3 regions of the Mesorhizobium sp. M0077 genome follow, and region 1 is predicted to be linked to each of the others. Evidence: predicted binding sites of a transcription regulator. Region 1 holds the regulator's gene; each other region holds the start of a gene.
The links. The regulator LexA, encoded in region 1, represses DNA repair genes until DNA is damaged. The targets are predictions, from matches to a motif close to TGTTCNNNNTGTGTTCNG.
Positions count from the first base shown of each region.

Region 2: the regulator LexA is predicted to act here: its motif matches at 1,749-1,766, upstream of parE (DNA topoisomerase IV subunit B).
Region 3: the regulator LexA is predicted to act here: its motif matches at 2,817-2,834, upstream of NKJ57_RS23885 (PA0069 family radical SAM protein).

Region 1 is NZ_JAMYUL010000002.1:23,315-28,345, forward strand. It holds gene kynA (tryptophan 2,3-dioxygenase) at 1-223, shown strand, start outside; gene kynU (kynureninase) at 329-1,576, opposite strand; gene NKJ57_RS04275 (GntR family transcriptional regulator) at 1,744-2,508, shown strand; gene lexA (transcriptional repressor LexA) at 2,714-3,496, shown strand; gene NKJ57_RS04285 (ComEC/Rec2 family competence protein) at 3,490-5,031, opposite strand, start outside.
Region 2 is NZ_JAMYUL010000006.1:93,656-98,686, reverse strand. It holds gene parE (DNA topoisomerase IV subunit B) at 1-1,678, opposite strand, end outside; gene cpaB (Flp pilus assembly protein CpaB) at 1,936-2,841, shown strand; gene NKJ57_RS14475 (type II and III secretion system protein family protein) at 2,920-4,320, shown strand; gene NKJ57_RS14470 (hypothetical protein) at 4,325-4,591, shown strand; gene NKJ57_RS14465 (CpaE/TadZ family protein) at 4,636-5,031, shown strand, end outside.
Region 3 is NZ_JAMYUL010000014.1:12,569-17,599, forward strand. It holds gene NKJ57_RS23875 (F0F1 ATP synthase subunit B) at 1-480, shown strand, start outside; gene rnhB (ribonuclease HII) at 735-1,433, opposite strand; gene NKJ57_RS23885 (PA0069 family radical SAM protein) at 1,588-2,742, opposite strand; gene NKJ57_RS23890 (glycosyltransferase) at 2,893-3,396, shown strand; gene NKJ57_RS23895 (hypothetical protein) at 3,649-4,623, shown strand; gene NKJ57_RS23900 (GFA family protein) at 4,613-5,031, opposite strand, start outside.

The sequences.
Region 1 (5,031 bases):
CTACCGCGACCCGCAGCGCTACTGGATGCTCTACGAACTGGCCGAGAAGCTGGTCGACTTCGAGGATTATTTCCGCCGCTGGCGCTTCAACCACGTCACCACGGTCGAGCGCATCATCGGCTTGAAGCGCGGCACGGGCGGCACCTCAGGCGCCTCCTATCTGAAGAAGATGCTGGAGGTCGTGCTGTTTCCGGAGCTCTGGACGGTCCGCACCCGGCTCTAGAGCATTTCACCGTTTAACGGAAACGGCGAAATGCTCTAGCTCTTTGATTGACGCAATTTCGGACGGAAAACCGCTTCACACTTTTCCTGAAATTGCTCTAGTTTCTCAGGTAACCGCGGTCTTCACCGCGAAGCGGGCGTCCTGCCAGGCGCCGGTGCGCAAAATATCCTCCAGCGCTTCGACCGCCTGCCAGACATCGCCATAACCGACATAGAGCGGCGTGAAGCCGAAACGGATGGTCGACGGCGCCCGAAAATCGCCGATCACGCCGCGCTCGATCAGCGCCCGCATCACCTGGTAGCCATGCGGGTGGAGGAACGACACCTGGCTGCCGCGCTGGCTGCCGTCGCGAGGACTTTCCAGTTCAAGCCCGTAGGCGCCGCATCTGGCTTCGACGAGCTGGATAAACAGGTCGGTCAGCGCGATGCTTTTTCTGCGCACCGCCGCCATGTCGACGTCGTTCCAGATATCGAGCGCGCCTTTGAGCGCCCGCATCGACAGCACCGGCTGCGTTCCGCACAGGAAGCGGCGGATCCCGCTCCCAACGGCAAAGCCCTGCTCGAAGGCAAACGGCCGCGCATGGCCCCACCAGCCGCTGAGCGGCTGCCTGATGTCACCATGGTGGCGCTCGGCCGCGTAGATGAAGGCCGGCGAGCCCGGGCCGCCATTGAGGTATTTGTAGGTGCAGCCGACAGCGAAATCGGCATTGGCACGGTCGAGTTCGACCGGCAAGGCACCGGCGGTGTGGCAGAGATCCCAGATGATCAGCGCGCCGGCGTCATGTGCCTTGCGCGTCAGCGCCGCCATGTCGCGCAACTGGCCGGATTTGTAGTTGACGTGGTTGACCAGGATGACGGCAACGCTGTCGTCGATCAGATCCTCGATTGCGGCCGCGTCGACGCCCTCCAGCCGCAGCCGCGTTCCCGGCCGGGTCGAGGCGACGCCTTCGGCCATGTAGAGGTCGGTCGGGAAACTGTCGCCCTCGGCAACGATGACCGACCGATTCGGCCGCATGCCGAGCGCGGCGTGCAGCAGCTTGTAGATGTTGATCGAGGTTGTGTCGCAGACCACCGTCTGCCCGTCAGCCGCGCCGATCAGTCGTCCGAGCTGATCTCCCAGTTCCACCGGCATGTTGAACCAGCCAGCCGTGTTCCAGGCGCGAATGAGGTCGTGCGCCCATTCCTGCGTGGCGGCCTGTTGCAATTCGCTGAAGACGGCTGGTGACGCGGCACCCAGCGAATTGCCGTCGAGATAAATCACGCCTTGCGGCAAGACAAAGCGTTCACGCATGGAGCGCAGCGGATCGGCGGCATCCATTGCTTCGATTGTAGCGAGATCGGGTGTCGTGCTCATGATCCGGCGCCCCTCCATGGACAAACGCGCGCGGCGGAGCCTGCCGCCCAAACATGCCGGCGATCTTGAGTGGTCGCCCTTGAGCTGTCAAACATTATATATAATTCACCCATTGAAAGGCTTTGATATATAATGATCCGCCGAGCGTTTATGTCTGATGGATCACGATGCTGGATGACGAGCAGACCTCGAAGACGGAAGTGGCCTATCGCCTGCTCAGGCGCGATATTCTTGCGACCCGGCTGGCGCCTGCCGCGCCGTTGAAGCTGAGCACGCTGCGCAACACCTACGGCATCGGCTGGACGCCGTTGCGCGAGGCGCTGTCGCGGCTGGAGGCGGAACGGCTTGTGACCGCCATCAGCAACCGCGGGTTTGCGGTCGCTCCCGTCTCTCGGGCGGAGCTCGAGGATTTGGCGCGTGCGCGGCTGGTGGTCGAACTGCCCCTGCTGGTGGAATCGATCGAGAAGGGCGACCGTGAGTGGGAAGACGCGGTCGTTGCCGCCCACTATCGTCTCTCACGGTGCGGGTCTGTTCTCGACGATCCATCGGATGATGCGGTCGACGGGTGGTACGAAAAACACGATGCCTTCCATGCGGCGCTGCTCAGTGCCGCGACATCCAGCTGGCTGCTGCGCTTCAATGCAACGATTTCCGACCAATTGCATCGCCATCACCGCTTTCTGGGTCTGGCCCCGACGCTGCGCGCCGCCGCCGGCCGCACGGATGGACACCGGAAGGCCGTGGCGGCCCTGCGCGACGCCGTGGCGATCGAACACCATACCGCCCTGATGGAAGCGGCCCTCGATCGCGACGTCGAACGTGCGAAAACTCTGATGACCGCTCACATCGGCTACACGCTGCAGGTCTATGCCCAGAGCGAACCCGGCGCGGATGCTGCGCAGCCCCGTCCGAAAGGGAAGCGGCGATCATAGCCGACGACGCAGGGCACTTTGTCTTCGTTTCACCGCGTTGCCGGCCAACGACTACGAGCGCCGCTCGCGGTGCCGAACGTTACGCTGAACAAAACGTCAACACATTCATTAAACTTTAAAAGGTTGCGGAACACAACTGGAACAGATAGTGTTTGTTCTGGGTTTGTTTTTTCTGATTCTGGTTTCAGAACCCTTGGGGGCCGCGATGCTGACGCGCAAACAACATGAGCTTCTGATGTTCATCCATGAACGCCTGAAGGAGAGCGGAATCCCGCCGTCCTTCGACGAGATGAAGGAAGCGCTCGACCTCGCCTCCAAGTCCGGCATCCACCGACTGATCACAGCGCTTGAGGAGCGCGGTTTCATTCGCCGGCTGCCGAACCGGGCGCGCGCGCTGGAAGTGCTGCGGCTACCCGACTCGATCGCGCCAGGCCTCAACGCGGCGAGGAAGTTTTCACCGAGCGTCATTCAGGGCAGTCTTGGTCAAGCCGGCCAAGGGCAAGGCGGCCAGGGACAAGGCGGGATGGGCCAAGGCGGTCTCGGCCGCCAGATCAAGCCGGGCTCGCCGTCGCGTTCGATGTCTGCCGGCAATGACGATGCCGTTTCCTCGATTTCAATCCCGGTGATGGGACGCATCGCCGCCGGCGTGCCGATCGACGCCATCCAGCATCAGACCCATTCGATCTCGGTGCCGCCCGACATGATCATGGGCGGCGAACACTACGCGCTCGAGGTCAAGGGCGATTCGATGATCGAAGCCGGCATTTTCGACGGCGATACGGTCATCATCCGCAATGCCGACACTGCCAGCCCCGGCGAGATCGTGGTGGCGTTGGTCGACGACGAGGAAGCGACCCTGAAACGCTTCCGCCGCAAGGGCGCCTCGATCGCGCTGGAAGCCGCAAACCCGGCCTACGAAACCCGCATCTTCGGCCCCGACAGGGTCAAGGTGCAAGGCAAGCTGGTGGGGCTGATCAGGCGTTACTGAGCCGGCTTAGGTTTGTACTTTTCACGCTGCTTGTAGGGCGGCAGGCCTCGGGCTTCGCGTGAGAAGCGGCGCTGCTCGTGCCAGGGGCGATAAGGCTTGTCGACGGCGAAGTGGATCGTTGGCGCTATCGCTGCCGATTGTGGATCGAAGAAGACGGCGGCGCTGCCGTCGCGGGCGAGTTGTTTCTTCGTCACGACCAAGACCAGCGGGTCGCGGCACGGATTGTAGGCGGTGGCGTCATCGATGACGATCAGGCTCGCGAAGGCACAGGCCGGCCGCGCCGTCTTGCGGTCTTTCGCAAGCGCTACAATGGCTCCGGAAGGGTGCCGGGCGATACAGAGATCGCCGGTGCAATAGAAGGGCGAGCCGGGCGGCAGATCGAGCGGATCGAGATCGAACCGCGTATCTGTTGCCTCGAAAATCTCAGGTGGGATAATGGTTTCGGCCCGCAGCGCCCGTTTCCAATTGTCCGTGGTGAATTCGTTGGAGCGTTCGCGGTTGAGGGCGAGTTCGCCGCCACCGATCGGCATGGCCACCAGATGCGCATCCTCGGATATGAGCACGTCGGGCGTAAGCACCTGCGGCACCGTCAACAGGCCGGCCAGCGCGAAAGGCACGGCCGCCAGCCTGAGCCAGGTGGTGGCCATGGTGGCGATGACGAGGGCGACCGTCACCAGCAGCACCGAGCGGATGGAAATCAACCCGACGGCATCGACCGGCGAGCGCTCGGAAATCCAGGCCGATATGGCGATCATCGCCGTCAGGCCTTTGCCCATCACATAGAGGAACGGTCCGTCGGCGCCGAACGGCATCGCCAGCGCGCTGAGCACGGCAAACGGCATGACGATCAACGATACAATCGGCATCACGGCCAGATTGGCGATCAGGCTGAGCGGCGACACACGCTGAAAATGCCAGATGGCGAACAGCAAGGTTGCACTGCCGGCGATGATCGAGGTCATGGCGAGGCCGCCCATGGCCAGCGCGAATTTTCGCGACAGGAAGCCGACGAAGGAGCGCTTTGCCGGTGGCGTTCTCACCTTGTCGGCGCGGTAATCGGCCCAGCCGGCATAGGCGCCGACAAGGGCGGCAGTGGCGGCAAACGACATCTGGAAGCTGGGACCGACCACCTCGTGCGGCGACACCAGGATGACGGCCATGGCGGAGATCGCCAGATTGCGCATGGTGAGTGCGGCGCGATCAAACAGCACGGCGACAAGCATGACCGCCAGCATGATGAAACTGCGCTCGGCAGCCACCACGATGCCTGAAATGACGAGATAGGCGGCGATGGAGACGAGTGCTGCCACTGCTGCATATTTCTTCACCGGCCGGCGCGAGGAGAAATCCGGAAACAGCGCAAAGGCGCCGCGCAGCAACGCCATGATGGTGCCGGCAACCAGCGCCATATGCAGGCCGGAGATGGAGATGATGTGGTAGATGCCGGTGCGCCGCATCGCTTCGTTGACCTCGTCCGGGATGCCGGCGCGCACGCCGACAATCAGCGCCGCGGCAATCTCGCCTTCGGCGCCGCC
Region 2 (5,031 bases), on a different contig from region 1:
AGAAGAAGGTGATCAGCAGCGAGGCTATGTGAGCGCCGTCGACGTCGGCGTCGGTCATGATGATCACGCGGTCGTAGCGCAAATCCTCATCGCGGTATTTCGAGCGCGTGCCGCAACCGAGCGCCTGAATCAGGTCCGAAATCTGCTGGTTGGCGGCGAGCTTGTCGTTGCCGGCGCTGGCGACGTTGAGGATTTTTCCGCGCAGCGGCAGCACCGCCTGGCTGGCGCGGTCCCGCGCCTGCTTGGCCGAGCCGCCGGCCGAGTCGCCTTCGACGATGAACAATTCGGCGCCCGCGGCGGCATTCTGCGTGCAGTCGGCGAGCTTGCCGGGAAGGCGCAGCTTGCGCACCGCGCTCTTGCGCGACACTTCCTTTTCCTGGCGCCGGCGCACCCGCTCGTCGGCGCGCGCAATCACCCATTCCAGCAGCTTGGAGGCTTCCTGCGGATTGTCGGCCAGCCAGTGGTCGAACGGATCGCGGATGGCGGTCTCGACAATGCGAATGGCTTCAATCGTTGCCAGCCTGTCCTTGGTCTGGCCGACGAATTCCGGCTCGCGGATGAAAACCGACAGCATGCCGGCCGCCGAGATCATGACGTCTTCGGAGGTGACGATCGAGGCGCGCTTGTTGCCGACCAAGTCGGCATAGGCGCGAAGCCCGCGCGTCAGCACATTGCGAAAGCCGGCCTCATGCGTGCCGCCTTCGCCGGTCGGGATGGTGTTGCAGTAGGAGTTGACGAAGCCGTCACCGCCGAACCAGGTCACCGCCCATTCCAGCGAACCGTGGCCGCCCTGCTTCTCGCTCTTGCCGGCGAAGATTTCGCGGGTCACCTGGAAATCATCGCCGAGCGATGCCTTGAGATAGTCCTTCAAGCCGCCGGGGAAATGGAACTCCGCCTTGGCCGGCGTCTGGTCCTTTTCCTTGATCAGCGATGGGTCGCAGCTCCAGCGGATCTCGACGCCGCCGAACAGATAGGCTTTCGAGCGGGTCATGCGATAGAGCCGTGCCGGCTCGAAGGCGGCGCCCTTGCCGAAAATCTGCTCGTCGGGATGGAAGCGGATTTTGGTGCCGCGCCGGTTGTGCACTTCGCCGAGCTGCTCCAGCCCACTCACCGGAACGCCGCGCGAGAACCTTTGGCGGTAAAGCTGGCGACCGCGCGCGACTTCGACTTCGAGATGGTCCGACAGCGCATTGACGACCGAGACGCCGACACCGTGCAGACCGCCGGAGGTTTCATAGACCTTGCTATCGAACTTGCCGCCCGAATGCAGCGTCGTCATGATGACTTCGAGCGCCGGCTTCTTGAATTTCGGATGCGGATCGACCGGGATGCCGCGGCCATTGTCGGTAACGGTCAGAAACCCGTCGGCCGACAGCTCGACATCGATGAAGGTGGCATGGCCGGCGACCGCCTCGTCCATCGAATTGTCGATGACCTCGGCGAACAGATGGTGCATCGCCTTGTCGTCGGTGCCGCCAATATACATGCCGGGACGGCGCCGCACCGGCTCCAGCCCCTCCAGCACCTCGATGTCGGCGGCGCTATAGCCCTCGCTGCCGTCCTTGGTCGCGGCAGGACGCTTCGTGGCCTGCACCAGCGGGTCGGCCGGGCGCGAAGGTGTCCGAGCCGGTGGGGGCTGCTTTTCCAGATTGCCGAAAAGATCGTTGTTGTCGTCCATGCCTGCCATAGAATCCGGTGCCGCGAATCACCCGTCGATACTGCCACGCTTTTCGGCGCCAAGCGACGGAAGTTCCTGTTACGTTCGGGGATTAAACCCTTCTTATCCTAAAACCTTTCGATAACCAAGCCGGCGGAAATAGGTCCGTGCGGGGCGGCCGCGATTCCTGAATCTTTAACAAAGCGGCCTAGCGTCGCCTCAACAAAACAAAAGACCACGAATGTCAGGGGTTGGTTGTGAGGGGCAAGGCCATAACGATGATTGGCATCGCTGCCGTCTTCGGCGCGATTTCAATCTTTGCCGCGGATTTCTGGGTGAAAAGCCAGGCCAAGGCCGATGCCGAAGAGAAAACGGCGTCGATCCCGGCGCCCGCAGCCCCCAAGGTCGTCTTCAAGACCATCGTGGTGGCCAACGCGCCGCTGCGTTACGGCATGGAGCTTGACCGGGCGCAGCTCAGCGAAATCCCATGGTCCGAGGATTCGGTGCCGCAGGGCGCGTTCACCACAGTCAATGCATTGCTCGCCGAAGGCAGCCGCGTGGTATTGTCGCCAATCGAGATCAACGAGCCGGTGCTGATCAGCAAATTGTCGGGGCCGAACGGCCGCGCGACGCTGTCCAACATGATGACGCCCGGCATGCGGGCGGTGACCATCCGCACAGACGAGATCGCCGGCGTCGGCGGCTTCGTCATGCCGGGCGACCGGGTCGACGTGGTGCTGACACGCGATGCGGGCGAAATCCAGGAAGTGGCCAAGAACGCGCAGGGCGCTGCCGGATCGACCGTTACCTCCGAGATCGTCGTCTCCGACGCCAAGGTGCTGACCGTCGGACAGGGCGCCGACGAGCGCCAGACCACGCCGCAGATCGCCAATTCCGTGACCATCGAGGTGACGACCGAAGGCGCGCAGAAAGTGGCGCTTGCCCGCACCGTCGGCACCTTGTCGCTGTCGCTCCGCTCGGCCGCCGACGGTGGTGCCGCCAAGGACGGCGTCACCACCATCTCGTCCTTCGGCGGATCGGTCGCCTCCGGCGTCCAGGCCGCTGCCGGCGCGCTGTTCACTGCCGCGACCAAGGAGCCTGAGAAGCCGAAATTCAAGACGATCATCGTGACGCGCGGCACGCAGGTCGAAGAATACCAGGTTCCTGCGCGGGACCAGCAATAACTGCCGGTGGGGACCGGGCGAAGGACGGGACAGATGTCGGGACTTCATGCATTTCAGACGACGAAAGGGCTGCGCCCAATGCGGGCGCTTGCGGTGGGGGCTTGCCTTGCCGCGGCCGTAATGCTCGGCCTCAGCGCGCCAGCGAAGGCCGACAACGATATAGTCCATGTCTCGTCGACAACGAATGCGTCGATCAAGGTGGCCAAGGGCAAGCCGAAGACGGTCATGACCAATGCCGCCTTCTACCAGATCGTCATCGGCGATCCGGAGATCGCCAACGTCAATCCGCTGACCGACAAATCCTTCTATGTGCTGGGCAACAATCTCGGCACCACCGGCATCGCGCTGTTCGACGAGAACAAGCAGCTGGTCGGCACCGTAGACATCGAGGTGACGCTGGACACCGACCAGCTGGCCAGCACCATTCGCGCCAGCGTGCCGGACGCCAAGATCAAGGTCGGCTCGGCCAATGGCCGCGTCGTGCTGTCGGGCGAGGCCGATGACGCGGTCGCCGCCGAGAAGGCAAGCAAGATCGCCAGCCGCTTCTCCGGCAATGAGGAAGTGATCAATTCGGTCAACATCTCGTCCTCGCAGCAGGTTCAGCTCAACGTCCGCTTCGTCGAGATCAATCGCCAGGCCGGACAGGATCTCGGCGCCAAATACAGCGCCAATTTTGCTTACGGCATTGGCGGGCGCGATGTCACCATCGAGCCGGGCTCGGTGCCGGGAGCCGGCAATGGCGAGATCATCGGCCGGCTGCTGTCCAACGGCCTGTCGATCGACGTCGCCATCAAGGCGCTGGAGGAACGTGGCCTTGCCCGGCGGCTGGCAGAGCCGAACCTGATCGCCCGCTCGGGCCAGACGGCAAGCTTCCTCGCCGGCGGCGAGTTCCCGATCCCGGTCTCCGAGGACAATGGCAAGATTTCCGTCAGCTACAAGAAATACGGCGTCAGCCTCGACTTCACGCCGACGGTTCTCAAGGACGGGCTGGTCAGCCTCGACATCGCGCCGGAAGTGTCCTCGATCGATGCTTCGGCCTCCTACAATATCGGCAATATCTCGGTGCCGGGCTTTATCGTGCGCCGCGCCAGGACATCGGTCGACCTGAAGAACGGCCAGAGCTTCATGATCGCCGGCCTGCTGCAGTCACAGAACGACATCACCACGTCGCGTCTTCCCGGCCTCGGCAAGCTGCCGGTGCTCGGCTCGCTGTTCTCCTCCAAATCATATCAGCGGCGCGAGACCGATCTGGTGATCATCGTCACCCCCTATCTGGTCAAGCCGGTCGATCCGTCGAAGAAGCTGCTCGAGCCGACCGACGGCACGCAGCCGGCCAGCAATGTCGACTATTTCCTAAACAACACCGAGGAAGTGAAATCATCCGACGCCAATCGTGCAGTGGCAATGGCCAGCGGCAGTACGGCACAGCCGGCCGCGGTCACCACCGTCGGGCATTTCCTCGACCTGCCGAAGGATTGAAGCCATGCGCGTGGAATCATGCATCGCCCTGCTGATCGCCGGCCTCGCCAGCGGCTGCACCAGCGACGACTATGTCCGCTCCGAGGGACCGACGATTGCCGCCGGCAACGCACAGGCCGCCAATACGGCCATGCAGATGGTCGATCCCTGGAAATACGGCGTCCAGAACACCAGGCTGCTGGTGCCGGCGCAGCGCAGTGAGGCGGCAGTCAACGCCGCCGACCAGGCTGCTGCTGCCAAGGCCGTGCAACCGACAGCGACAACCGATTGATTTGCCCGGTGATTTGACCGGGAATGACCTGACAGGCTGACAAAATGGCAAGCGGCATCAAGACCAAGAAGATCCTGCTGGTGTCCAGCGACCGGACCTTTGCGCAGGATACGCGCACCGCGTTCGCGGCCTCGGAGGTGATCCAGCTTTCGACCGTCGAGAAGAACATTACCGAACTGCGCGGCGAGGTCCAGGAAGCCGATTTCGGCGCGCTCATCGTCGACATGGATGCGGCAAAGCTGGAAGAGATCGAGTCGCTGCAGCGCATCATGCGCCGGCTTGAAGGCCGCGTTCCGGTGGTCGTCGTCACCCAGGAATTCAACGCAGCCGCAGTGCGTATCCTGGTGCAGCTCCAGGTCGCCGATTTCCTGGTCAAGCCGATCACCACCGCCGATCTGGTGCGGTCGGTCGTGCGCGCGCTGCAAGGGCCGGGGCGCGAG
Region 3 (5,031 bases), on a different contig from region 1:
TCTCTCGCAACGCTTTGGGCAACGGTTGCCCTCGTCATTTTCCTCGGCGTTGCCGTTTACATCAAGGTGCCAGGCCTGATCGCCAAGTCGCTCGACGCCCGTGCGACCAAGATCAGCGACGAGCTTGCGGAAGCCCGCCGGTTGCGCGAAGAGGCCCAGCAACTGCTCGGCCAATACCAGAAGAAGCGCAAGGAAGCCGAGCAGGAGGCCGCAGCCATCGTCGCTGCCGCCAAGCGCGAGGCCGACATGCTTGCCGCCGAGGCGCACAAGAAGACCGAAGACTATGTCACCCGTCGCACTGCGCTTGCCGAGCAGAAGATCGGCCAGGCCGAGCGCGAAGCCGTCGCCGAAGTGCGCGCCAGCGCCGTCGACATCGCCGTCGAGGCGGCCCGCACGCTGCTTGCCGGCAAGATCGACGCCAAGGCCGGCGCCGACCTGTTCAAGTCCGCGCTGCAGGACGTGAAGGCCAGGCTGAACTGAGCGGGGTTAACTCGCTGACATCAAGCCGCCCGGGCAACCTGGCGGCTTTTTTGTTGAGCGGCGACGGAGATTGGCGAAGGCGGTGGTGCGCCTGATCTCCCCCTCGAGGGCCCTCGAGGGGGGGATGTCGCCAAAGGCGACAGAGGGGGTCCGTTCGACCAGGCGCGACGCTCTTTCTGCGACCAAGAAGGGCTAGCACTTCACGCGCGCGACCCCCTCTGGCCTGCCGGCCATCTCCCCCTCAAGGGGGGAGATTAGCTGTCCAACCCGACAAACCCTTCTTCTTCCACCACCTCAACCCCACCCAGCCTGAACGGCGCGAATGATGCCCGGTGCAGCCTTGCCACCGGCCCATGCGCTTCGATCGCGGTGCGGTGCCGCACGGTGGCGTAGCCCATATGGACCTCGAACCCGTAGCGCTCGTGATGGCTGCCGCAGCCGCACATCATGCGGTCGCGCATCACCTTGGCGACGATCGAGGCGGCGGCGATCGATTGCGAGCGCTGGTCGCCCTTGATCAGCGCGCGGCCTTCGCAGAGGAGGCCCGGCGGCACATCGCGGCCATCGGCCAGCGCCAGCTTCGCCTGGATCGGCAGGCCGGCAAGGGCGCGGCGCATGGCTTCCAGGCTGGCCTTGAGGATGTTGCTGCCGTCAATGCCTTCGGCGCTGACCGAGGCCATCGACACGCCGAGCGCTGACCCCAGGATTTTCAGGAACAGCGCCTCGCGCTGCAAATGGTTGAGCCGTTTGGAATCGTCGAGCCCGTCGGGAATGTTGGCGGGATCGAGGATCACGGCCGCCGCCACCACCGGCCCGGCCAGCGGACCGCGGCCGGCCTCGTCCATGCCTGCCACCGGCCACAGGCCTTCCGCCATCGCCTTCGTCTCGAAGGAGAAGTCGGGCTTTTCGACGATTTCGAAAAGAAGCGGAGAATCGGAACGTGCGCGAGCCATGTTGCGGCGAGGTTCGCATCGGCTCCGATTCTCCGCAAGTCCCTCCAAGGTCGAGTGGGGCAAGACCGGGAGGGCACCGTCTGCAGGCCGGGGGACAGGCCGGACGGGATTCTTGGGTCGCCTGACAGCCACGAGGGCAGGGCAGGCGCTACTCTCAGAGCAGCATCAGCTGCTCGGTCGCCTTGGCGGCGGCGACAAACTGGTCGGTTCGGAGCGTGCGCCGCTCGGCGTTGAGGCCGAGCCGCTTGGCCGTGATCTCGAAGCGCCGGCCGATCTGCCAGGCATAGGGGCCGGCGCCTTTCATCCGCTTGCCCCATTCCGAATCATAGTCCTTGCCGTCGCGCATCGAACGGATCAGCGACATCACGTGCCGATAGCGGTCGGGATAATGGCGCAGCAGCCAGTCCTTGAAGATCGGCGCCACCTCGAGCGGCAGGCGCAGGATGACATAGCCGGCCTCGCGGGCGCCTGCGGCGCGTGCCGAATCGAGGATGCGCTCCATCTCCTGGTCGGTCAGGCCGGGAATGATCGGCGCCACCATGACAGAGGCCGGAATGCCGGCATCGGAAAGCTGCCGGATCGCCTCAAGCCGCTTGGTCGGCGTCGACGCGCGTGGCTCCATGGTGCGCGCCAGCATGCGGTCCATCGTTGTCACCGACAGCGCCACCTTGGCCAAGCCCCGTTCGGCCATGCGCGACAAGATGTCGATGTCGCGCGTCACCAGATGGGATTTGGTGACGATGCCGACCGGATGGCCGCGCGCCTCCAGCACTTCGAGGATCTCGCGCATAACCCGGTATTGTTTCTCGATCGGCTGGTAGGGATCGGTGTTGGTGCCGATCGCGATGGTGCGCGGCTGATAGCCATCCTTCGACAGTTCCTTGTCGAGCAGCCGCGCCGCATCCGGCTTGGCAAACAGCTTCGCTTCGAAATCCAGCCCCGGCGACAGGCCCATGAAGGAATGCGTCGGCCGGGCGAAACAATAGACGCAGCCATGCTCGCAGCCGCGATAGGGGTTGATCGAGCGGTCGAAGGAAATGTCGGGCGATTCGTTGCGGGTGATGATGGTGCGCGGCTTCTCGACCTGCACTTCGGTCTTGAACGGCGGCAATTCCTCCAGCGAATTCCAGCCGTCGTCGAACACATCCCGGCTGACCGGCTCGAACCGGCCGGACGGGTTGATGCCCGCGGAACGGCCGCGGTTGCGATCCGGACGGACGCGCATGCCGCTCTGTTCGATCATCGCATTGGCCATCTCGGCTCGCCCTGCTCCGAAAGCAGCAATGTCCGCACGCACGATATGTTCCATTTTGGCCCTTTCCCAAGGACTGTCGGCTGGCTGTCGAATCGCTCTGTTCATGAAAATAATCCTATTTCGCTGATGAGAACAAAGCAAGAACTTTTTCGTTGGGCCATGCAAAACTGGCGCTGCGCCGGGCTTTCCGCTATTCGGCTAAAAATGCTCAGCGTTCTCATCGAAACCCGGGATGACGAAGAAGGCCTTGCCCGCACGCTCGCCTCGTTGATCGGCGGCGCGGTCGAGGGCGTGGTGCGCGATGTCATCGTCTGCGACACCGGCTCGACCGACCAGACGCATCGGGTTGCCGATCATGCCGGCTGCCACTTCGTGGCCGGCGGCATTGCCGCGGGAATCAGGCAGGCGAAGGGTGACTGGCTGCTGTTTCTGGAACCCGGCGCAAGGCTGGCGGAGGGCTGGATCGACGACGTTGTCGCTCACACGGCGCGGCAAACCATGCCGGCGCGCTTTTCCCGTGCGCGCGGCAGCCGCACGCCGTTCCTGTCACGGGTGTTTTCGGGCAACCGGGCGCTGGCCGAAGGGCTGGTCATCAGCAAGCGCCAGGCCGCTGCCCTGTCGAAGAACGCGCACAGCGCCGAAGCCCTTGCGCGCGGTCTCGCCACCAGGCGGCTCGACGCCGAAATCTGGCTGGCGCCGAAGAAGTGATGTTTCTCCCTTTTCCCGTTCCCAGGGAGAAGGGTGCCCGAAGGGCGGATGAGGGGCAGCGTCGGCGTCTCATCCGCATTGGCACGGTCGCAGCACCATCCCTCTTTTTCGCCGCAAAAACCTATTGTGCATTGCACAAAAGCTGACGCGGGATTAGCATTCCGTTGATGCGGGATATCGGGGTTTGGGTAGTGCCGGAGCGGTAAGCAAGCGCCGCGTCGTCGTTGCTGCCGTTCATATCTGAGGACCCCGATGAACCTTTCGTCCCCTGACAAATCCGGCGCCCCCAGTCTGGAAGCCATTGCCCGCAACGGCAGCCTGCTCCGCCGCATTGCGGTGCGTATCCCGACCTATCTGTCCGACCTGCGCGAAAATCCCGCATGGCTGCCGATGTTCGTGCTTGCCCGCACCATGCCGGCGCGCAAACTGCACTGGCTTGGCGCCAAAGCCGCGCGCCCCGCGCAGAGTGCCGGAGCGACGATGTTCAGGGGCGTCGACCTCAAGTCGATCGTCGCGGCGCTGCGCGCCGATGGCCTGTTCTCCGGACTGGTCCTTCCGCAGGCAATCCACGAAGAGATCGCCAGCTTTGCTCAGAGCACGCCGTGCTTCGGCAATTTCGACCGCCGGCTCGAATTCATGCCCGGAGAACACGCAGAAGCCGAGAAGCGGTTCGGCCGCTCTTTGCTCAGCGGACACTATTTCGAGCGCATCCTCGGCTGCAAGGCGGCACTCGCCATCCAGAACGACCCGCTGCTGCTCGACATCGCCCAGCACTATCTGGGCGGGCAGGCAAAGCTGATCACCACGCGTGTCTGGTGGAGCTTTCCGACCGGCGAGGCTTCCGACGCCGACAAGAACCTTGCCTCGCTCGGCAAATATCATTTCGATCTCGACGACTGGCGGATGCTGAAATTCTTCTTCTATCTCAAGCCCTGCGATGCCGGCACCGGCCCGCATGTCTATGTCAAAGCCAGCCACAACAGGCGCAGCCTCAAGCACCAGCTGACGCTGCTGGTCGGCCATCCGGCGCAAGACGTGCTCAAGGTCTATGGCGACGACAGCCCGGTCACGCTGACCGGCGAGGCCGGCCTCGGCTTCGTCGAGGACCCGTTCGGCTTCCACATGGGCACCGTGCCGTCCACCACGCCACGGCTGATGATGGAGGTCGGCTTCGGCGTCTCGCCGCCCTCGCGCCGCCGCTTCCACGGCGAGCCGGTCATCCGCTGACGCCGGAGCGGATCTCGACCGGCATCCAGCGCGCTTGCCGCCGGGCAATGCGACCCTCTTTGTTCTCGGCATCATAGTCCATTGGGACCGGCTCGCGGTTGAACCGCGGCCGGTCATCCAGCGCATTGACGATGACGATCGCTCTCGGTTCGCCGTCGGTGGTCACAGCAGCGACATAGACGCCGCAGTCCCGGCAGATGAGATAATCGGCGGTGCGCAATCCGAACCGGTATCGGTGCAGCCGCGCCTCGTCCTCGACCGAGACGATCAATCGGCCCTGCGGATCGGCAGCGGCGCGCGAACCATGCCGGACACAGAACGCGCACTGGCAGGCGCGGATCTCCACCTCGGCCGGCTCGATTCCCGTTTCGAACGTCAGGTGGATGTTGCCGCAATGGCAGCCGCCGC